Linked DNA regions of Rhodopseudomonas palustris. The protein of the gene in region 3 interacts with the protein of the main gene of each other region in a pairwise test. Links are inferred from orthologs where the notes say so. Each region holds a gene or a part of one and is shown on either strand. Other genes may lie near its edges.

Region 1 (4,083 bases), 1.6 Mb from region 3 along the record:
CGCGAAGGTCGCCAGCACGGTCTCGATCATGCCGGAAGACGCAGGCTTCTTGCGACGGACGCGTTTCGGCGGCGTCCGCTTGACCTGCGTCCGCCCGCTGCGCAACGCGCGCGATTTCACCGCCATGAGTCCCCCGAGCCGTCCCGACTACAATGCCACGCTCGCGGCGAAGAAGTCACGCCGGGAGTACGTTTCGGGATCGTTGCAGGCGGCATCAGGCGGCGTTCAGACAGGCGCCGCAAGCCCGACCATCGTCCGGATTTCGGCGGGCGTGACGCCGGCCGCGCGCAGCTCGCGCAGGCCGGTCGAGCCGGTCGATTTCGACAGCTTGCGGCCCTCCGCGTCGCGCTGTAGCGCGTGGTGCCGATACACCGGCGACGGCAGGCCGATCAGATGTTGCAGCAGCCGGTGCACCGAGGTCGACCAGAACAGGTCGGCGCCGCGCACCACCTCGGTGATGCCTTGCAGCGCGTCGTCGATCACCACCGACAGATGATAGCTGGTCGGCGTTTCCTTGCGGGCGATGATGACGTCGCCCCACGCTTCCGGCCGCGCCATGATGGTGCCGGTCTCACCGTCCGGCCCACTGCCGAGTTCCTGCCAATTCAGCTCGCCGGCCAACTCAACCGCCGCCGCCATGTCGAGCCGCAACGCATAAGGCACGCCGGCGGCGATCAGCTCGGCGCGCTGGGCTGCGGAAAGCTGCTTGCCGATCCCCGGATAGTGCGGCGCGCCGTCGGGATCGCGCGGCCACGGTGCCACCGTTTCCTTCTCCGCGACCAGCCGGGCGATCTCGGCGCGGCTTTCGAACGCCGGATAGATCAGCCCCCTGGCTGCGAGCTGCGTCACCGCGTCGCGATACAGTTCGAGATGATCCGACTGCCGCCGCACCTCGCCGTCCCAGGCGACGCCGAGCCAGGACAGATCCTCGTAGGTCGCCTGTTCGAATTCCGGCCGGCAGCGGGTGCGGTCGATGTCCTCGATCCGCAGCAACAGGCGGCCGCCGCTCGCCCGCGCCAGATCGGCGTTCAGCAACGCCGAATAAGCATGGCCGAGATGCAGATAGCCGTTCGGGCTCGGGGCAAATCGGAAAACGGGTGGCGGCATTGAACCCCTGACGTCATTGCCGGACTTGATCCGGCAATCCATCGGATGAGAGACTCTTCTACGATAGCGGATGGATGCGCGGGTCAAGCCCGCGCATGACGCCGGAAAGCCAAACCACCTGATGACCATCCATCTCGACTCCCAGGCCGACCTCGAGGACGCCATCACCACGCTGGTGAAGCGGGACCCACGGCTGAAACCCGTGCTTCAGGTCGCCGGCATGCCGGCGCTGCGGCGGCGCGAGCCGGGCTTTGCTGGGCTCGCCGCGATCGTCTGCGGTCAGCAGCTTTCGACCGCCTCGGCAGCGGCGATCTGGGGCCGGGTCTCGGCGGCGTTCGCTCCGTTCGAGCACGACGCGATCAAGCGGGCGCGGAGCGACCGGCTCGCGCGGCTCGGCCTATCGACGGCGAAGATCAAGACGCTGAAGGCGCTCGCCAAGGAGCTCGCCGCCGAACGGCTCAACCTCGATGTGCTGGCCGAAGAAGACGCCGACGCCGCCCACGCCACGCTGACCGCGCTGCACGGCATCGGGCCGTGGACCGCCGACATCTATCTGTTGTTCTGCCTCGGCCACGGCGACGCCTGGCCGGCCGGCGACCTCGCGGTGCAGGAGGCGATGCGGATCGGCCTCGGCCTGAAAGCGCGCCCGACCGTGAAACAGATGGCGCCGCTCGCCGAACCCTGGCGCCCGCTGCGCGGCGCCGCCGCGCATCTGTGGTGGGCCTACTACCACGCGGTGAAGCGGCGCGAGGGCGTGATCAGTGACGACAAGGCAGCCAAAGTCGTGGCGAAGAAAGTTACGGCAAAGACGCCTCGCGCTCGGAAATCCCCATCACGCTGAAGGCTCGTCATTGCGAGGAGCGAAGCGACGAAGCAATCCAAGGGCTCGGTGCACGAAGCCCCTGGATTACTTCGCCATCGGCTCGCAATGACTTGAAGGTCTTTTCTGTCAGCGGCGGGCTTGCGGCCAGCCTCTCAGGATGATGTGTCGTGCTCGTGATGATGCTCGTGCGCCTCAGGCGGCTCGGCCGGGATCGTCACCAACCTTCCGTAGCGAACGCCGCGTTCGGCGAAGATGTGGTCGGCGAAGTGCTGCAGCTCGCTGGCATTGCCGTCGAGGATCGTCACTTCCAGGCACTGATCGTGGTCAAGATGCACGTGCATCGTGGCGCGCGACAGATCGTGGTGATGGTGGAAGCTCTGCGTCAGCTTGCGCGGCAGGTCGCGCTTGGAATGATCGTACGTATAGACCATCGCGCCGACGCAATGCCCGCTGGTGGTCTCCGCCGCGGTCTGCTGGATGCCGATCCGCGCCAGGTCGCGGATCGCCTCGGAGCGGTTCTGGTAGCCGCGCGCCGCGATGATCGCGTCGAGCTTTTCCATCAGGTCGTCGTCGAGCGTGATGGTGACGCGTTGCATCGAAAGCCTCTCGGTGGTTACCAGGTTATCAGTATGAAGTTTTATTGACTTTGTCATACTCGCCGGGCACGCTGCGGTCGTGGGCGCTCTGCCGGGACCGCCTGCGATAACAGATTTGGGGTGGGCCCGTCTTGCAGCGATGCAGGACACGAGGGGGTGTGCGTGGCGTGTCTCCGGCGAGAGGCGATGCGCGGCTGTGCGGCCGGCTGTATCGCGCTGAGTTTTGGTCTGGCGATAGCAGCGGCGCGGGCCGAGCAGGCGCTGCCGCAGGTGACGATCGATGCCCCGGCCGAGGCAAGGCCGAAGCCACCGCGGCGCCACGCGCCGGAAGCGACGGCACGGCACGGCCAGGCGATCCCGGCGCCGACACCGGGCGCATCCTCTTCGGCTGCAGCCACGAGCGCGAGCCCAACGCCCGACGCGATGAGCGCGCCGCAGAACCAGGCCGCAAGCAGCCGCGTCATCACCGGCGCCGAGATCAATGCGCTGCCGTTCATGCGGCCCGGCGAGGCGCTGGAAGCCGCCCCCGGGCTGGTGGTCACTCAACATTCCGGCGAAGGCAAAGCCAACCAGTATTTCCTGCGCGGCTTCAATCTCGACCACGGCACCGATCTCGCCATCACCATCGACGGCATGCCGGTGAACATGCCGACCCACGGCCACGGACAGGGCTATGCCGACGTCAACTTCCTGATCCCCGAACTGATCAGCACCATGACGGTGCGCAAGGGACCGTATTTTGCCGACGTCGGCGACTTCGGTTCGGCCGGCGCGCTCGGCATCGAATATCTGCGGGCGATGCCCAAGAACCTCGCCGAGGTGACGGTCGGCAGCTTCGGCTATCGCCGGCTGCTCGGCGCCGCCTCGACGCGGGTCGGCGACGGCACCTGGCTCGCCGCCTTCGAAGCCAACACCTACAACGGCCCGTGGGACGTGCCGGACAACGTCCGCAAGCTCAACGGCGTTCTGCGCTACAGCGAGGGCACTGCGACCGACGGCTTTTCGCTGACCGGCATGGCCTATTCCAACCGCTGGACCTCGACCGACCAGGTCGCGCAGCGCGCGATCGACCAGAACCTGATCAGCCGCTACGGCTCGCTCGATCCGACCGACGGCGGCATCTCCAGCCGCTACAGCCTGTCGGGCCGGTTCGCGAAATCGAGCGACCTCGGCCAGACCGACATCAACGCCTATGTGATCCGCTCGTCGCTGCAGCTCTACAACAACTTCACCTACTTCCTCGACGACCCGGTGAACGGCGACCAGTTCAACCAGCACGATCGCCGCACCGTGCTCGGCCTGAACGGCACGCAGCGCTTCGACTACCGCTTCGCGGGCCTGCCGGTGGAAACGCGGGTCGGGCTGCAGACGCGGTCCGACACCATCAATGTCGGCCTCAACAAGACCTATCAGCGCGACTGGCTGTCGACGGTGCGGGCCGACGATGTCTCCGAGCAGTCGCTCGGACTGTGGACCGACACCACGGTGCGCTGGACCGATTGGCTGCGCACCACCGCCGGCGTGCGGCAGGATTTTTTCACCGGCCGGGTGATCAGC
Region 2 (4,095 bases), 640 kb from region 3 along the record:
TGCTGCACCGGCCAGAAGAAATCGACGCCGCGCAGGAAGCCGACGAACAGCGGCGGATCGCCAAGCGGCGACAGTGCGCCGCCGATGTTGGCGACCAGGATGATGAAGAACACCACGACATGGACGTTGTGCTGCCGCCCGGCATTGGCGCGGATCAGCGGCCGGATCAGCACCATCGCGGCGCCGGTGGTGCCGATCAGGCTGGCGCAGGCGGTGCCGACCGCGAGCATGCCGGTGTTGATCAATGGCGTAGCTCGGATCGTACCGGTGACCAGAATGCCGCCTGAGACCGTGAACAGTGCGAACAGCAACACGATGAAGCTGAGATATTCGGCGAGCAGCGCATGGATCAGCGACGCCAGCGCGGTGTCCCAGCCGTACACGATCGCAATCGGCGCCAGCGCCAGCACGCCCCAGCCGGCGGCGATCTTGCCGTAATGCGCGTGCCAGATTTTCGGCGCCAGCAGCGGTCCGAGCGCGATCGACAGGAGGATGCCGGCGAACGGCACGCCCCACGCCCAGCCGAGCGCCGCGCCATCGAGGTCGGCCGCCTGCGCCGGCCCCGGAAGCGCAGCGAAGACGAGCAGCGGAATTAGCAGGCGAAATCGGCGGGAATAGCGTTCGATCATCGCATCCACTTCAAGGCAATTCGGGAGCGAGACGCAAAGCCAAACGAACGGCCCGCCTGCGACATAGCGCGCAGGCGGGCGAGCATCATGCGATGCTACGTCCGAACTTGTTCGACTTCGGGAAGCCCTTCGGCGGCAGCCGGCCGGCGTCGGCGCGATTGCCGCGCCATTCGGCGAGTTCCTTCATGGTCGCGCTGAACTCGCGGCCGGCAGAGTCGCGCCAGCCGAGGCCCTGCTTCGACGAGAAGGTGGCGATATCGGACAGGCCGCCATCCTTGTACTTCTGCAGCCGCACGCCGCGGCCGCGGGTCATCTCCGGGACCTGATCGAGCGGGAAGATCACCATCTTGCGGTTGTCGCCGATCACGGCGACGCTGTCGTCGCCCTCGCTGACAACCGTGAGCGCGCGCGCCTCGTTGGGGACGTCGACGTTGAGGATCTGCTTGCCCTTGCGGGTCGAGCCGACGCACTCGTCCTCGTTGACCACGAAGCCCTGCCCGTCATGGCTGGCGATCAGGAATTTGCGGCCGCCGGTGTGGACGAACACGGTGACGATCGCGGCGTCCTGCTCCATGTCGATGAACATGCGGATCGGCTCGCCATGGCCGCGGCCGCCGGGCAGCTTGGCGACATCCAGCGCGTAGAACCGGCCGTTGGTGGCGAGCAGCAGCAGCTTCGACGTCGTCTCGGCGAAGAACGACTGGCCGAGCTTGTCGTCCTGCTTGAAGTTGAGCCCCGACAGATCCTCGACATGGCCCTTCAGCGTGCGCACCCAGCCCTTGTCGGAGATCACCACAGTGACGGGCTCGCGCTCGACGAAGGCTTCTTCGATCGCGGCGAGATCGTGCTCCGGCGCGTCGGCGAACTGGGTGCGGCGCTTGCCGAGCGGCGTCTTCGGCCCGAACATCTCGCGGACCTTGCGGACCTGTTCGCCGACCTTGGCCCACTGCTCGGTCTCGGATTTCAGGACCGCGTTGATGCCCTTCAGCTCGGCGCGGAGGTTCTTGTCCTCGGTGCGGATCTCGAATTCCTCGAGCTTGCGCAAAGAGCGCAGCCGCATGTTGAGGATGGCTTCGGCCTGGATCTCGGTGAGATTGAAGGCCTTCATCAGCACCGGCTTGGGCTCGTCCTCGGTGCGGATGATCTTGATCACCTTGTCGATGTTCAAGTACGCGATCAGATAGCCGCCGAGCACTTCGAGCCGATGCTCGATCTGGCCCTTGCGATATTCGGAGCGGCGCAGCAGCACGTCGCGCAGGTGATCGAGCCATTCGCGCAGGCATTCGGCGAGGCCGAGCACCTTCGGAATCCGGCCCTTCACCAGCACGTTGAGATTGAGCGGGATCCGGCTCTCCAGCTCGGTCAGCCGGAACAGTGACTCCATCATCAACGTCGGATCGACGCTGCGCGACTTCGGCTCGATGACGATGCGGACGTCCTCGGCGGATTCGTCGCGGATGTCGCCGACCAGCGGCAGCTTCTTCTCGTTGAGCAGCTCGGCGATCTTCTCGATCAGCCGCGACTTCTGCACCAGCCACGGGATCTGCGTGACCACCACCGTCCAGGTGCCGCGCGCGCCCTCTTCCTGCTCCCACTTGGCGCGGGTGCGGAACGCGCCGCGGCCGGTGGTGTAGGCCTCCGCGATGCTTTCCTTGGAGTCGATGATGATGCCACCGGTCGGGAAGTCCGGCCCCTTGACGAAGCGCAGCAGCGCCTTCGACTTGGCGTCGGGCTTCTCGATCAGATGCAGCGCGGCGTCGCACAGCTCGGCGGCGTTGTGCGGCGGGATCGCGGTGGCCATGCCGACGGCGATGCCCTGCGCGCCGTTGGCGAGCAGGTTCGGAAAGCCGCCGGGCAGCACGACCGGCTCTTTCGACTGACCGTCGTAGTTGGCGCGGAACGCGACGCCGTCCTCGTCGATGCCATCCAGCAGCAGCCGCGCGACGTCGGTCATGCGCGCTTCGGTGTAGCGGTAGGCTGCCGGGTTATCGCCGTCGATGTTGCCGAAATTGCCCTGGCCGTCGACCAGCGGATAGCGCGACGAGAAGTCCTGCGCCAGACGCACCAGCGCATCGTAGATCGACTGGTCGCCGTGCGGATGGAACGAACCCATCACGTCGCCGACGATCTTGGCGGACTTCTTGAACGGCGTGCCGGGGTCGAGCCGCAGCAATCGCATCCCGTACAGGATGCGGCGATGCACCGGCTTGAGGCCGTCGCGCGCGTCCGGCAGCGCCCGGTGCATGATGGTCGACAGCGCGTAAGCGAGATAGCGCTCTTCCAGCGCTTCGCGAAGCTGGACCTCGTGGATCTCGGCCGGCTCCGGCGGAATCAATCTTTTTCCCATGGCGTCGGGTTATCCCCTGACCGGAAGCGGAGCAAGCGCCAGCGGGCTTTCCGGCCTTGCGGAATCGCCTGGAACCTGGGGCTCGCCGTCCCGCGCCGCCGAGTCGAACCGGGCCCGGGCGCGTTCGATTTCGGGAAAGTGCTGCTCGGCCCAGGCGACCAACGCCGTCAGCGGTGCGAGCACGGACTCGCCGGACGCCGACAGGCGGTATTCGACGCTGGGCGGTTTGGTCGGAAACACCTGCCGCGCGACCAGCCCGTCGCGCTCCAGGTCACGCAGCGTCTGCGTCAGCATCCGCTTCGAAATGTCTGGAACATCCCGCAGCAGCGCGTTGAATCTCATTGGCTTTTCAGCCAACGCGATCAACAGCAGCGTGCTCCATTTGCTGCCGAGATGGTCGAGCACGTTGCGTACTGGGCAGCGGGTGGCGTCGAAGCCCTGCTCCCGCCAGGCGGCGTAGCGGTCGGTCAACGTCGCGCGATGCTCCGCGACCGACAGGTTCTCTCCAGGTGACCTTGTCACGGAAAACTGCCTCCTTACGGGCCGGACAGAAGGTCTCCAATATAGACCTACCCTCAAATCATGACCACCCAGGAGCTTTCCGATGTCCGCCTCGCGTTTCCTCATCACCGGTGCCAGCGGCCAGCTCGGCCGCCTCGTTGTCGACGGCTTGCTCAAGTCGCTGCCGCCCGCGCAGATCGGCGTGCTGGTCCGCAGCGAGAAAGTCGCCGCCGAGTTTGCCGCCAAAGGCCTTCACGTCCATATCGGCGACTACAGCAATCCCGAGACGCTCGGGCCCGCGTTCGCAGGCGTGGAGCGTGCCCTTCTGATCTCGTCCAGCGAGATCGGCCAGCGCGCCGTCCAGCACCGCAACGCCATCGAAGCTGCGCGCGCGGCCGGGGTATCGCTGCTCGCCTACACCAGCCTGCTGCACGCCGACATCTCGCCGCTCGGGCTTGCAGAAGAACATCGCCAGACCGAAGCCGCACTCAAGGCGTCCGGCGTGCCGCACGCCCTGCTCCGCAACGGCTGGTACAGCGAGAACTACACCACTTCGATTCCGGCCGCACTGGCGCACGGTGCCCTGCTCGGCAGCGCCGGCAATGGCCGGATCGCCTC
Region 3 (3,976 bases):
TGCACGCACAGTCAGCTTCTTGCCGGCCTCGAGCACGACCTTGCCGGTGTCGGCGTCGATCAGGTCGTTGACGGTCGAGTAGCCACGGAAGCGGTTGACGTCGAACGGAACGCGCCAGCCTTCCTTGGTCCGCTTGTAGAGGATCTTGTTGTAGAAGGTCGACAGGATCTCTTCGCCGTCGAGGCCGAGGGCGAACATCAGCGACGTCACCGGCAGCTTGCGGCGACGGTCGATACGCGCATAGACGATGTCCTTGGCGTCGAACTCGATGTCGAGCCAGGAGCCGCGATACGGGATGATGCGGGCGGCAAACAGCAGCTTGCCCGACGAGTGGGTCTTGCCCTTATCGTGGTCGAAGAACACACCCGGCGACCGGTGCATCTGCGAGACGATGACGCGCTCGGTACCGTTGACGATGAATGTACCATTCATCGTCATCAACGGGATGTCACCCATGTAGACATCCTGCTCCTTGATGTCCTTCACGGAGCGGGCGCCGGTTTCCTCGTCGATATCGAACACGATGAGGCGCAGCGTCACCTTCAGCGGCGCAGCATAGGTCATGCCGCGCTGGCGGCACTCGTCGACGTCGTACTTCGGCGGCTCGAATTCGTAGCGAACGAATTCGAGCATCGAGGCGTTGGAGAAGTCCGAAATCGGGAAGACCGACCGGAACACCGCCTGCAGCCCCTCGTCCGGCCGACCTCCGGGAGGCTCGGCAACCATCAGGAACTGGTCGTAAGATGCCTTCTGAACCTCGATGAGGTTCGGCATCTCCGCGACTTCCCGGATGTGACCGAAAAACTTGCGAACGCGTTTGCGACCGGTGAACGTCTGCTGCGCCATCGTGGCCTCTCGTTTCGTCGCCCGGTGGGGCGAACCTTCCGGAGCACGAGCCGCCTCGCCCCCGGGTTGAATACCGAACATCCGAAATTCAGGAGCCAGAGTTCAGGAACCAAATCCTAAGTCGGCTCAGCACTAATTCCGAACGCAAAATAACGCGCGGGGCGCTGCCGCACCCGCCCGTCGAAAACCTCATCGTCACAGACAGAAAAAGCCCGAAATTGCCGATTCTCCCAGAGGCTGCGCGGACACATTACCACGTCCTCGCGCCTGCGCTTTCGTGCTGCCGGACCAATATGGGACGGCAATGTGGAGATTCGAGGGGTTGTCCCCGTACCTTTCCACACATTCCTGTGACGGCTCGTCCGGGCACACCGCAGCCCGCCTTGCCGTTGCCGCCCGGACCCGAGGGCCCGAACCGCGATCGTGCCGGACCCGGGAGACCCGGGCCCGGCGAAACCGATCGGCTTACTTGAGCTCGACCTTGGCGCCAGCCTTCTCGAGCTGGGCCTTGACCTTCTCGGCTTCTTCCTTGTTGACGCCTTCCTTGAGCGGCTTCGGAGCGCCTTCGACCAGATCCTTGGCTTCCTTGAGGCCCAGGCCGGTGATGGCGCGGACTTCCTTGATCACCTCGATCTTCTTGTCGCCAGCCGAGGCCAGGACAACGGTGAACTCGGTCTTCTCTTCCGCCGGAGCAGCGGCGCCACCGGCGCCCGGAGCAGCGGCAACCGCGACGGCCGCAGCGGCCGAAACGCCCCACTTCTCTTCGAGCAACTTGGCGAGCTCAGCGGCTTCGAGCACGGTGAGGCTCGAGAGGTCGTCAACAATCTTCTGCAGATCAGCCATTGAATCAGTTCCTTACGGGTATCAGTTCGAACCAGGGTTGATTGGGAGTGAAGCGTCAGGCCGCTTCGCTTTTGGAGGCATAGGCCTGAACCACGCGGGCCAGCTTCGCAGCTGGAGCGGTGGTGACCTGCGCGATCTTGGTCGCCGGGGCCTGGACGAGGCCGACCAGCTTGGCGCGCAGTTCATCGAGCGACGGCAGCGAGGCGAGAGCCTTGACGCCATCGACGTTCAGGACGGTTGTGCCCATCGAACCGCCGAGAATGACGAACTTCTCGTTCGCCTTGGCGAATTCGACGGCAACTTTCGGCGCCGCCACCGGATCGCTAGATGTAGCGATCACAGTCGGCCCCTTCAGCAGGGGGCCGATGGCTGCGACGTCGGTGCCTTCAAGAGCAATTTTGGCGAGACGGTTCTTCGAAACCTTCACCGAGGCGCCCGCCTGCTTCATCTGCTGACGCAGCTTCTGCATCTGGGCAACGGTGAGGCCGGAATAGTGAGCGACGATCGCGACGCTGGTGGTCTGGAACAGACCATTCAGCGATTCGACCGCCTCTTTTTTTGCCGCTCTTTCCACAGCAAGCTCTCTCCGGTTGGCGGTCCCTGCGAGCAGGACCACCGGGTTGCACCCACCGTCCCGCTCCAACCCGACCCCGAGGCACAAGCCTCCAAGGACACGTAGGGCGAGACGATCGTGAATTGCCTGCCCTCCCGAACCGACTCCGGCTGATCGCCTTCGCCCGAACGGGGTGTCGAGGTTCGAACCCTATCCGCATCCCGCCGCCCGCAGCGTCGGGATACAAAATCCGGTCTTCACCCGTCTATGCAGGCCGTATGATTAAGCCTCTGAGGAAACGATTGCTTCCGCTTCGGCGCCTGCAGTCTCGGACAGGACCGAGATCGTTCTGGCAAACAGTCCGGCGAGCCGGCCTATCGACCTTTCCGATCCCTGCTCGCATTCCGATCGAGCGACAATGTCCTGCATCCTTCAGCGATCCGGGTGGATGAGTTGAAGGAACAGTCTCCTATCGATCAGGTCATTGGAATGCGCGCACGGGCGCGCCAGCCACAGCCGGCACGCCCGGAGCGGGGTGTTTAGCGAGTCTTAATGCGCTTGCCAAGAGCAAACTTCGCCAATCGGCACGATTTTGGCATAGGGGGCCCTCCCTAGGGGGCCTCGGTCGCAGCGGCTGAGTGAATCCTGCCGGATCGAGCCGGGCCGCGCAAGCCTCCCGGTCAACAGACCCCCCCTTCCGAACAAGGGGCGCCGGCCTCGGCGCAGGATCCAATCGGCTCGTCGAGCAGTTTCTGACCAAAGCAGGCGCGTCTCCCTCACCCGGAAGACGAGGCTAAGCTCGCCAGCTCATCTTCAGCGGTATGATGAGCTAAGACCACCATGTCCTTGTCGCGGCTGCGGGTTCAGCCCCTGACCTGGAAGCAAATCCGGGCCAGTTGGCGCTGGCGTTGGGTCGGAGCTGTTACCCCTGCACCGGATACGGCAGCGGCTTCCCCGCGAAGAACGCCGCAAGATTGGCGATGACGCAGTCCTGCATCGCGCGGTGGGCTTCCTGGGTGTGACCGCCGATATGCGGCGTCAACACCACGTTCGGAAACTCGGCCAGCGCATCCGGCGCGTAGGGCTCCAAGGCGAAGACGTCGAGACCTGCCCCGGCGATCGTGCCGTCGGCCAGCGCGGCGATCAGCGCGGCCTGATCGATCACCGAACCGCGGGAGATGTTGACCACCACGCCGTTCGGCCCGAGCCGCTTCAGCATGCCGGCATCGATGATCTTTTCGGTATCCGGGCCGGCGCGGACCGCGACCAGCAGCACGTCGCACCAGTCGACCAATTCGCCGAGATCGCCGACATAGCGATACGGCACGTCGTGACGGCTGCGGCTGTGATAGGCGACTTCGGTCTCGAAGCCGGAGACGCGGGCAGCGATCTTGCGGCCGATCTCGCCGATGCCATAGACGCCGACCTTGGCACCGGTCAGTCCGCGCGGCGGCTTCAGCATCGGCGACGGCTTTGCTCCGGACCACCCCCCGGCCCGCACGTAAGCGTCGGCCGGCAGCACGCGGCGCATCAAAGCGAGCAACAGCGCCAGCGCCAGATCGGCTACTGCCGAGGCATTCGCCGCCGGGCTGTTGCCGACCACGATGCCGCGCTCGGCAGCGGCTTTGAGATCGACCCCGTCGTAGCCGGTGCCGTAGCAGACCACCGCGCCGAGCGCCGGCAGCATGTCGAAGGTCTCGCGGCCGAGCGGCTGGCCGCCCATCGTCAGCAGCG
Region 4 (5,161 bases), 370 kb from region 3 along the record:
CCATGTCGCGGATCGGCTTGCTACGCAGCGCCTGATCCGGCGCCGGCAGCGGCGGTGCATCGGGCGCGCGATCGAAGAACATGAAGTTCGACTCCACGCTCTGCGTATCCCACGGCACCTGCGCGCCCTTGGTGGTTTCATTGACGCGCAGCCGCACCCGATCGAACAGCTGCGGCAGCGTGAGCCCGCCGGTGCGGACCATCTCGGCCAACGCCTGCGCATAGACGCCGTAGGCGCCGCGCTCCTCCGGCGCCACGGTGCCGGGCGCGGCGTTGAAGGCGATCAGCATCTTCGGGTTCGGCTCGACCATGGCAAGACCCGAGGCGACCGATCCGCCGGGCACGAACGGCTGCTCGCGCGCCAGATCGAGCACCACGACACTGGTCTTCAGCGGCAGCGCCGCGAGCTGGCGTAGATAGTCGCTGATACGCAGGCCTTCGGTCGGAATCTCCGTGTCGCGCGACAGCCGCGAGTCGACAGGGATGAAGTAGTTCTCGCCGGCGTACTGCACGCCGTAGCCGGCCAGATACACCGCCGCGACGGTGTCGGGACCAGAGTCCTCGGCCTTCTTCACAAAGTCGCGAAAGGCGCCGCGCAGCGTGTCGCCGTCGAGGTCGCGGGCACCGCTGACGTCGAAGCCTGCCGCCTGCAAGGTTTGCGCGATCAGGCCGCCATCATTGGCGGCGGTCGAGAGAGGCGCCTTGGCATAGGCACCATTGCCGATCACCAGCGCGATGCGCTTTTCCTGCTGCTGTGCAGCCGCAGGACCAACCGGCCCGGCGATCAGAACAACGAGGACGGTGGAGACGACCGAGAAAAGATGATTGAGACGCATGGCCGGGACCCGTTGCAAGGGCGCAGCCGGAACCGGCGCAGCGCCGCGGATCGCATTTCAGCGCGTCCCAATCTGAATGGCGATTGAACAAGCCGCGAGCGGTTCGCGGACAAATACCGCCCTCGCCGTCCGTATTCCGTGGCGCGAGAACAAGGCCGTGGTCACAGCGTTTCGACGTGCTCGACGCCCGTCACCGCCTTGATCGCACCGGCAATTTGCGGCGACACGTGGTAGCGCCCGGGAATATCGAACTCGACCTCGGTCTGCGGATCAAGCCGCAGCACCAGCGCAATGTTGCCGCCCGCCACCTTGGTCTCGGGCGGCTGCAGCCGCTTGACGACCGAGTCGAGGAACTTGGTGTCGCGGAGGAAGATGCGCAGGCCCTTCTGAGTCTTCGCCGCCGCGGCGTCGAGCGGCTCGGCATGCAGCACGCGGGCGCGAACGTCCTCGCCCTGGAGTTCGGCGCCGAGCTGCATCAGCACCGCGGCGCCAGGCTCCAGCACCTCGCGATATTGCGCCAGACCTTCGGAGAACAGCACCGCCTCGAAATGCCCGGTCGGATCCGACAGGCCGATGATGCCCATCTTGTTGCCGGTCTTGGTGCGCCGCTCCATCCGCGACACCACTGTGGCGGCGACCTTGCCGGCGGTGGCGCCGGATTTCACCGCCTTGCAGAATTCCGCCCAGGACTGCACCCGCAGCCGCTTCAAGGCGGTGGCGTAGTCGTCGAGCGGATGGCCTGACAGGAAGAAGCCGATCGCATCGTATTCGCGGCGCAGGCGTTCCGCCGGCAGCCACGGCTCGAGCTGCGGCAGGATGATCGATGGCGCGTCCGCCAGACCGCCGAACATGTCGTTCTGGCCGCTGGTCGCGGCTTCATGATTGCGCTGGCAGGCCGCGACGATCGCATCGGCGCCGCCGAACACACGGGCGCGGTTGGAATCGAGGCAATCGAACGCACCGGCGGCAGCAAGACATTCGATGACGCGCTTGTTGATGGCGCGCGGATTGACCCGCGCGGAGAAGTCCGCGAGCGAGGTGAACGGCCGATCGCCCCGCGCCTCGACGATCTGCTGCACCGCCTGCATGCCGACGCCCTTCAGGCCGGCGAGCGCGTAGAAAATCGTATTCGGGCCGACCTCGAAGGTCGCACCGGAGCGATTGACCGACGGCGCCTCGACCTTGATGCCGAGCCGCTGCGCCTCGGCGCGGAATTCTGACAGCTTGTCGGTGTTGTGGATTTCCAGCGTCATCGACGCGGCGAGGAATTCCACCGGATAGTGCGCCTTCATATAGGCGGTGTGGTACGATACCAGCGCATAGGCGGCCGCGTGGCTCTTGTTGAAGCCGTAGTCGGCGAACTTCGCCAAAAGGTCGAAGATGGTATCGGCCGCGTCCTTGGCGACGCCGTTCTTCACCGCGCCTTCGACAAAAATCGCGCGCTGCTTGTCCATCTCGGCGCGGATCTTCTTACCCATCGCGCGGCGCAGCAGGTCGGCGTCGCCGAGCGAGTAGCCAGCCATCACCTGCGCGATCTGCATCACCTGTTCCTGGTAGATGATGACGCCGAACGTCTCCTTCAGGATCGGCTCCAGCATCGGATGCAGATATTCGGGCTCCTCGTCGCCGTGTTTGCGGGCGCAGTAGGTCGGGATGTTCGCCATCGGGCCCGGCCGATACAGCGCCACCAGCGCGATGATGTCTTCGAACCGGTCGGGGCGCATGTCGATCAGCGCCCGCCGCATGCCCGCGCTTTCCACCTGGAACACGCCGACGACATCGCCGCGGGCCAGCATCTGATAACTCGGCGCGTCGTCGATCGGCAGCGTGTGCAGGTCGACATGGATATCGCGCTGCTTGAGCAGCTTCACCGCGACGTCGAGCGTCGTCAGCGTCTTCAGGCCGAGGAAGTCGAACTTCACCAGACCCGCCGGTTCGACCCATTTCATGTTGAACTGGGTCACCGGCATGTCGGATTTCGGATCGCGATACAGCGGCACCAGGTCGCTGAGCGGGCGATCGCCGATCACGATGCCGGCCGCGTGGGTCGAGGCGTGGCGGGTCAGGCCTTCGAGCTTCTGCGCGATATCGAACGCGCGCGCCACGATCGGGTCTTCGTCGCGCGCCGCCTGCAGCTTCGGCTCGCCTTCGATCGCCTGCTTCAGGGTGATCGGCGCCGCCGGATTCTGCGGCACCAGCTTGGTCAGCTTGTCGACCTGGCCGTATGGCATCTGCAGCACGCGGCCGACGTCGCGCAGCACGCCGCGCGCCTGCAGCGTACCGAAGGTGATGATCTGCGCCACCTGATCGCGGCCATAGCGATGCTGCACATACTCGATTACTTCGCCGCGGCGATCCTGGCAGAAGTCGATATCGAAGTCCGGCATCGACACGCGTTCCGGATTGAGGAAGCGCTCGAACAGCAGGCCGAACCGGATCGGATCGAGGTCGGTAATCGTCAGCGAATACGCCACCAGCGAGCCGGCGCCCGAACCACGGCCCGGACCGACCGGAATGCCATGGGCCTTGGCCCATTTGATGAAGTCCGACACGATCAGGAAGTAGCCCGCGTATTTCATGCGGGTGATGACGTCGAGCTCGAAGGCGAGCCGCTTGTTGTAGTCCTCCTCTGTCGTCCCCGGCGACAGGCCGTGAACGCTGAGCCGCTTGGCGAGGCCCTGCTCGGCCTGGCGGCGCAGCTCGGCCGCTTCGGCGGCGGCTGCTTCCGCCGCGTCGCTGACGCTGGCGCCGACGGTGAACAGCGGCAGGATCGGCTTGCGGGTCAGCGGCCGGTAGGCGCAGCGCTGTGCGATCTCCACCGTCGATGCCAGGGCCTCGGGGAGGTCGGCGAACAGCACCGCCATCTCGGCGCGGGTCTTGAACCGGTGATCGGGCGTGAACTGAATGCGATCGGTTTCGGCGATCAGCTTGCCGGATGCGATACACAACAGCGCGTCGTGTGCTTCGTAGTCCTCGGTGCTGGCGAAATGCGGCTCGTTGGTCGCGACCAGCGGCAGGCCCTTGTCATAGGCAAGATCGATCAGCCCGCCTTCGGCACGGCGCTCGGCCTCGGTGCCATGACGCTGCAGCTCGACATAGAGCCGATCGCCGAATGCCTGCTGCAGCCGCTCGCAGCGCTGCGCGGCGAGCGCCGGATCGGTCAACATTGCCAGCGAAATCGGCCCATCCGGCCCGCCGGTCAGCGCAATCACGCCGTCGGTTTCGCCTTCGAGCCACTCCAGCTTGACGTGCGGCACCTGGTTGACCGGCGTTTCCAGGAACGCCCGCGAGTTCAGCCGCATCAGGCTGCGATAGCCCTGCTCGCGCGCCGCCAGCAGCACGATCCGCGCCGGGGTCGCCAGCGCACCGTGGCGGGAGTTCGGATCCTGGTCGCCGAAGTCGATACCGAGTTCGAGCCCGACGATCGGCTGGATGCCGTAGCCCGACAGCTTGTCGGAGAATTCCAGCCCGCCGAACATGTTGTCGGTGTCGGTAAGGGCCAGCGCCGGCTGGCGGTCGGCCTTCGCCAACTCCGCAAGCTTGGCGATCTTCATCGAGCCTTTCAGCAGCGAATAGGCCGAGTGGACGTGCAGATGGACGAATCCGGCGTTGCTCATCGGCGCGGCGGCTCTTCAGACAAACGTGCGGGTTGGGACGAGTGGTTTGCGGAACCGGTCGCCGTGACGGCACCGACTCGGAAGCCCAATGGTGGGCTCCCTCCCCCTTCACCGCAAGCATCGGCGGGGATCTTATCCCCGCTATGCCGAAGCGGTCGCAACGCAGCCAACGATCAGGCCTGCGCCAGCACCTGAGCCCACACCGCCACCATGCCGATGAACAGTGCAATCGACGTCAGCGCCGCAGCTTCTTGGATGAAGATCTTCAACATCGTCCGCCTCCCTGACCTTGTGAACATAACAAGAACAATGTTCTCATTTCGTTCTAGAGTCAAGCAAGCGGCCGGCGCAGCAACCTGGACCGTTAACGAGACGTTACTATCCCCGAAATTCACCGGCGCGGCTCGCATTGACGGTCATTCGGGATTGGCGCACGGATCGAAGGCGCGCGGCTTGTGAAACCGCGCGCCGCAGCTAGCGGAGACGACGATGCGAATGGGAGCGATGGTGCTGCTGGCCGGGTTGGCGCTGCCAGGAGCGGCTGCGGCGCAGCCTTACGACAACTATCCGGTCTGCCTGCGGGTGTACGGCCCAGTGCGCTACGACGAGTGCCGCTACACCTCGATCGAGCAGTGCCGGCCCGCCGCCTCGGGCATCGCCGCCCAATGTCTCACCAATCCATGGTATCAGCCGCTGGCGGGGCCGGCCT
Region 5 (3,930 bases), 3.4 Mb from region 3 along the record:
GCGGCAGGAGCGGAAGCTCTCCGAGCCGCCGCGCAGGATCACCGCATTGCCCGACTTCAGGCACAGCACGCCGGCGTCAGCCGCAACGTTGGGACGGCTTTCGAAGATCACCGCCACCACCCCGAGCGGCACGCGGACGCGCTCGATGGTCATGCCGTTCGGCCGCTGCCAGCTCTCGGTCACGGTGCCGACCGGGTCGGCGATGCCGCGCACCACCGCGATGCCTTCGGCCATCGCTTCGACGCGCGCCGGCGTCAGCGTCAGGCGGTCCAAGAATGCCGACGTGGTACCGGCAGCTTTGGCATCGGCGACGTCCTCGGCATTCGCCGCCAGGATCTTGTCTGCGCCGGCGCGGATTGCACGCTCCATCGCTTCCAGCGCGCGGTTCTTCTGCTCCGGCGGCGCCAGAGCCAGGATCCGGGCGGCGGCGCGGGCCTGCCGACCCAGGTCGGTCATCAGCGTCGTGAGTTCGGCGCTGCCGTCGATGGCTTTGAGCGAGGCGGTCATAGCGTTGAGCCTGAAAAATCCGTGGTAGGTCATGTAAATAGGGGGAAAAGACCGCTACGCCAAGCCGGTTGCGGGGAAGCCGGGTGATCCCGGTCCTTTCGGCAATCGACGAGATTGCCGCGATCAGGCGGTTCATTGCTAACCGGACGTCCACGAAACCCCTGCTTGCTAACACGCGGCAGGGGCACCCAAGGACTGCGCGTCAGGTCGGCGCCGTTCCGACGACTAGATCGTCGCGATGGATCATCTCGGCGCGGCCGGTGATTCCGAGGATCATCATCACGTCCGGCGACGACCGGCCTTTGATCTTCTCGGCATCCTCGGCGTCGTAAGCGACCAGGCCGCGGCCGATCTCATGGGTGTCCGGGCCGCGCACGATCACGGCGTCGCCGCGGGAAAATTGGCCGTCGACCCGGATCACGCCTGCCGGCAGCAGGCTCTTGCCGGCGCGCAGCGCGCTGACTGCGCCGGCGTCGATCGTCAGCGTGCCCTTCGGCTCCAGCGTGCCGGCAATCCAGCGCTTTCGTGCCGTCACGGGATTGGCCGGCGTCAGGAACCAGGTGCACTTGCCGCCGTCGGCGATCGCTTTGAGCGGATGATCGATCTTGCCGGAAGCGATCAGCATATGAGTGCCAGCGGAGGTCGCGATCTTGGCCGCCTCGATCTTGGTGCGCATGCCGCCGCGCGACAGCTCCGAGCCTGCCGCCCCGGCCATGCCCTCGATCTCGGCGGTGATCGCTTCGACGACAGGAATCAGCGTGGCGTCCGGATTGTTGCCGGGTGGCGCGGTGTACAGCCCGTCGATGTCGGACAGCAGGATCAGCAGATCGGCGCTCGCCATGGTGGCGACCCGCGCCGCAAGCCGGTCGTTATCTCCGTAGCGAATCTCGGTGGTGGCGACGGTGTCGTTCTCGTTGATCACCGGCACCGCTCGCCATTCCAGCAGCTTGGCGATGGTCGAGCGGGCGTTGAGATAGCGCCGCCGCTCTTCGGTGTCCTGGAACGTCACCAGAATCTGGCCGGCGCCGATGCCATGGGCGCCGAGCACTTCCGACCAGGTCCGCGCCAGTTCGATTTGCCCGACCGCCGCGGCGGCCTGGCTTTCCTCCAGCTTGAGCGGGCCGCGCGGCAGCTTCAGCCGGCTCCGTCCGAGCGCGATCGAGCCCGACGACACCACCATCACGTCCCGGCCGCCACGATGCAGCTCGGCAATGTCGGCGGCGAGCGCCGCCAGCCACCCGGCCCGCACCTCGCCGGCGGCGGAGTCGATCAGCAGCGACGAGCCGACCTTGACGACGATGTGGCGGAAATCGTGAAGCTTAGGGCTGGCCATGGAGGTATCGATCACAACGTCGCGGCGCGCAAAGCGGGCGACTGGCAGGAAGAGGCCCGTTTTGCAGCACCAAGCCGGGTCACGCAAGCCGTGCGAACGGACCGGCAGACCTGTTGTGACCGGCCCGGCGTGATTGGTTCAGGCGTCCTGCGGAGCCCAGGGCTTGGCTTCGGCCGGATTGTCGGCGGTGCCGATCGCCTTGTCGGAGACCGGCGCTTCGCCGATCACCGCGACCAGCGCACGCAACGCCTCCGGCACGCCCTGGCCAGTCACGCCCGACAGCAGCAGCGGCGTCTTCTTGGCGGCGCGCTTCAGCCGATCCTTCTGCTTCTTGAGCTCGTCCGGTTCGACCGCATCGATCTTGTTCAGTGCAACGATCTCGATTTTGTCGACCAGCGTCTCGGCATAGGCTTCGAGTTCGCCGCGCACCGTCTTGTAGGCCTTGCCAGCGTGCTCGCAGGTGGCGTCGATCAGGTGCAGCAGCACCCGGCAGCGCTCGATATGGCCGAGGAAGCGGTCACCGAGGCCGGCGCCCTCATGGGCGCCCTCGATCAGACCGGGAATATCGGCGAGCACGAATTCGCGGCCATCGCTGTTCACCACCCCGAGCTGCGGATGCAGCGTGGTGAACGGATAGTCGGCGATCTTCGGCTTGGCGGCGCTGACTTTGGACAGGAAGGTCGATTTGCCGGCGTTCGGCAGCCCGACCAGGCCGGCGTCGGCGATCAGTTTCAGCCGCAGCCAGATCCAGCGTTCTTCGCCGGGCAGTCCGGGATTGGCGTGACGCGGCGCCCGGTTGGTCGAGGATTTGAAATGGGCGTTGCCGAAACCGCCATTGCCGCCCTTGGCCAACACGAAACGCTCGCCGACTTTGGTGAAGTCGTGGATCAGCGTTTCCTTGTCCTCGTCGAAAATCTGGGTGCCGACCGGCACCTTCATGACGATGTCTTTGCCGCCCGCGCCGTGGCGGTCGCTGCCCATGCCGTTGCCGCCCTTCTGCGCCTTGAAGTGCTGCTGGTAACGGTAATCGATCAGCGTGTTCAGGCCGTCGGCGGCCTCGATGATGATGTCACCGCCGCGGCCGCCATTGCCGCCATTGGGGCCGCCGAACTCGATGAACTTCTCGCGGCGGAACGCCACGCAGCCGTTCCCGCCGTCGCCGGAGCGGATGTAAACCTTAGCTTCATCGAGGAATTTCATGGGTCATCCGTATCGTAAGGTCGGGGGGCGCGGCAACACTTCGATCACCGTCCGCCGCTGCGGCGGTCTGAAAGTCGAAGCGACCCTGCGCCACCTTGCGCCCGCTTGCGCCTCGGGGCGATAAGCGCCGACCGCAATCATACGGGCCAATATGGGGCTGTTCGCCAAAATCACCACCGCGTCCGACCCGCGCACCGCCCGGATCGCCGGCATCCTGCTGATGCTGCTGGCGATGCTGGCGTTTTCGTTCGCCGACGCAGCCGGCAAGACCGTCGTGGCGATCTATTCGGTCGGGCAACTGCTGGTGCTGCGGGCGTTGGCCGGACTGCTGGTGCTGTCGCCGCTGATCTGGCGCCAGCGCAAGGCGTTCCTGCAGCTGGAGAGGCCGGGTCTGCAACTGGCGCGGACGCTGATCGCGGCCTGCGAAGTCGCGGTGTTCTATCTGGCGACCGCCTATCTGCCACTCGCCGACGTCATCACCTTCTATCTCGCCTCGTCGCTGTTCGTCTCGGTCGGCGCTGCGTTGTTTCTGGGTGAGACCATCGACCGGCCGCGCGGGATCGCGATCGTCGTCGGCTTTGTCGGCGTGCTGATCGCGCTGCAGCCGTCGACCCAGACCATGAGCTGGCCGGCGCTGATCGCGATTCTTGCCAGCGTGCTGTTTGCAGGCCTGCTGTTGCTGACGCGGTTCCTGCGCCAGACCCCCGACATGGTGCTGGCCTCGCAGCAGTTCGCCGGCACGCTGCTGCTCGGCCTCGTGCTGGCCCCATCGGGCTGGATCACGCCGTCGGCGACCGATCTGGTGTGGTTTGCGATCTCGGGTGCGGTGTCGGCGGTGGGTCTGCTGTGCGTCAATCGCTCGCTGCGGTTGGCGCCGGCGAGCGTCGTGG

The links.
Region 1: the proteins of rplL (region 3) and nikR interact in binary tests that used the Escherichia coli proteins (3 or more experiments, as listed by UniProt). The link is inferred for Rhodopseudomonas palustris from one-to-one orthologs.
Region 2: the proteins of rplL (region 3) and parC interact in binary tests that used the Escherichia coli proteins (3 or more experiments, as listed by UniProt). The link is inferred for Rhodopseudomonas palustris from one-to-one orthologs.
Region 4: the proteins of rplL (region 3) and dnaE interact in binary tests that used the Escherichia coli proteins (3 or more experiments, as listed by UniProt). The link is inferred for Rhodopseudomonas palustris from one-to-one orthologs.
Region 5: the proteins of rplL (region 3) and obgE interact in binary tests that used the Escherichia coli proteins (3 or more experiments, as listed by UniProt). The link is inferred for Rhodopseudomonas palustris from one-to-one orthologs.

Annotation. Positions count from the first base shown.
Region 1 is NZ_CP058907.1:5,226,889-5,230,971, forward strand. The notes cover bases 805-3,770. They hold nikR (nickel-responsive transcriptional regulator NikR), read right to left. Parts: upstream 2,527-3,770; coding sequence 2,083-2,526; downstream 805-2,082. Other genes in these bases: gluQRS (tRNA glutamyl-Q(34) synthetase GluQRS), read right to left, coding at 805-1,107; HZF03_RS23940 (DNA-3-methyladenine glycosylase family protein), read left to right, coding at 1,229-1,948; HZF03_RS23950 (TonB-dependent receptor), read left to right, coding at 2,713-3,770. In the rest of the region: HZF03_RS23930 (ATP-binding protein), read right to left, coding at 1-126; more of gluQRS, read right to left, coding at 226-804; more of HZF03_RS23950, read left to right, coding at 3,771-4,083. UniProt on the Escherichia coli protein: Transcriptional repressor of the nikABCDE operon. Is active in the presence of excessive concentrations of intracellular nickel.
Region 2 is NZ_CP058907.1:2,952,730-2,956,824, reverse strand. The notes cover bases 346-3,323. They hold parC (DNA topoisomerase IV subunit A), read right to left. Parts: upstream 2,977-3,323; coding sequence 715-2,976; downstream 346-714. Other genes in these bases: HZF03_RS13445 (winged helix-turn-helix transcriptional regulator), read right to left, coding at 2,986-3,323; HZF03_RS13455 (sodium:proton antiporter), read right to left, coding at 346-629. Outside these bases: more of HZF03_RS13455, read right to left, coding at 1-345; more of HZF03_RS13445, read right to left, coding at 3,324-3,498; HZF03_RS13440 (SDR family oxidoreductase), read left to right, coding at 3,581-4,095. UniProt on the Escherichia coli protein: Topoisomerase IV is essential for chromosome segregation; it is the principal protein responsible for decatenating newly replicated chromosomes. It relaxes supercoiled DNA.
Region 3 is NZ_CP058907.1:3,592,324-3,596,299, forward strand. The notes cover bases 1-2,859. They hold rplL (50S ribosomal protein L7/L12), read right to left. Parts: upstream 1,690-2,859; coding sequence 1,312-1,689; downstream 1-1,311. Other genes in these bases: rpoB (DNA-directed RNA polymerase subunit beta), read right to left, coding at 1-846; rplJ (50S ribosomal protein L10), read right to left, coding at 1,745-2,263. Outside these bases: HZF03_RS16445 (NAD(P)-dependent oxidoreductase), read right to left, coding at 3,165-3,976. UniProt on the Escherichia coli protein: The binding site for several of the GTPase factors involved in protein synthesis (IF-2, EF-Tu, EF-G and RF3). Is thus essential for accurate translation.
Region 4 is NZ_CP058907.1:3,222,396-3,227,556, forward strand. What follows is about bases 797-4,840. They hold dnaE (DNA polymerase III subunit alpha), read right to left. Parts: upstream 4,453-4,840; coding sequence 997-4,452; downstream 797-996. Other genes in these bases: HZF03_RS14745 (caspase family protein), read right to left, coding at 797-835. Outside these bases: more of HZF03_RS14745, read right to left, coding at 1-796; HZF03_RS14755 (DUF3551 domain-containing protein), read left to right, coding at 4,942-5,161. UniProt on the Escherichia coli protein: DNA polymerase III is a complex, multichain enzyme responsible for most of the replicative synthesis in bacteria. This DNA polymerase also exhibits 3' to 5' exonuclease activity. The alpha chain is the DNA polymerase catalytic subunit.
Region 5 is NZ_CP058907.1:175,121-179,050, reverse strand. What follows is about bases 1,010-3,822. They hold obgE (GTPase ObgE), read right to left. Parts: upstream 3,041-3,822; coding sequence 1,979-3,040; downstream 1,010-1,978. Other genes in these bases: HZF03_RS00820 (DMT family transporter), read left to right, coding at 3,192-3,822; proB (glutamate 5-kinase), read right to left, coding at 1,010-1,840. Also shown: HZF03_RS00835 (glutamate-5-semialdehyde dehydrogenase), read right to left, coding at 1-507; more of proB, read right to left, coding at 710-1,009; more of HZF03_RS00820, read left to right, coding at 3,823-3,930. UniProt on the Escherichia coli protein: An essential GTPase which binds GTP, GDP and possibly (p)ppGpp with moderate affinity, with high nucleotide exchange rates and a fairly low GTP hydrolysis rate.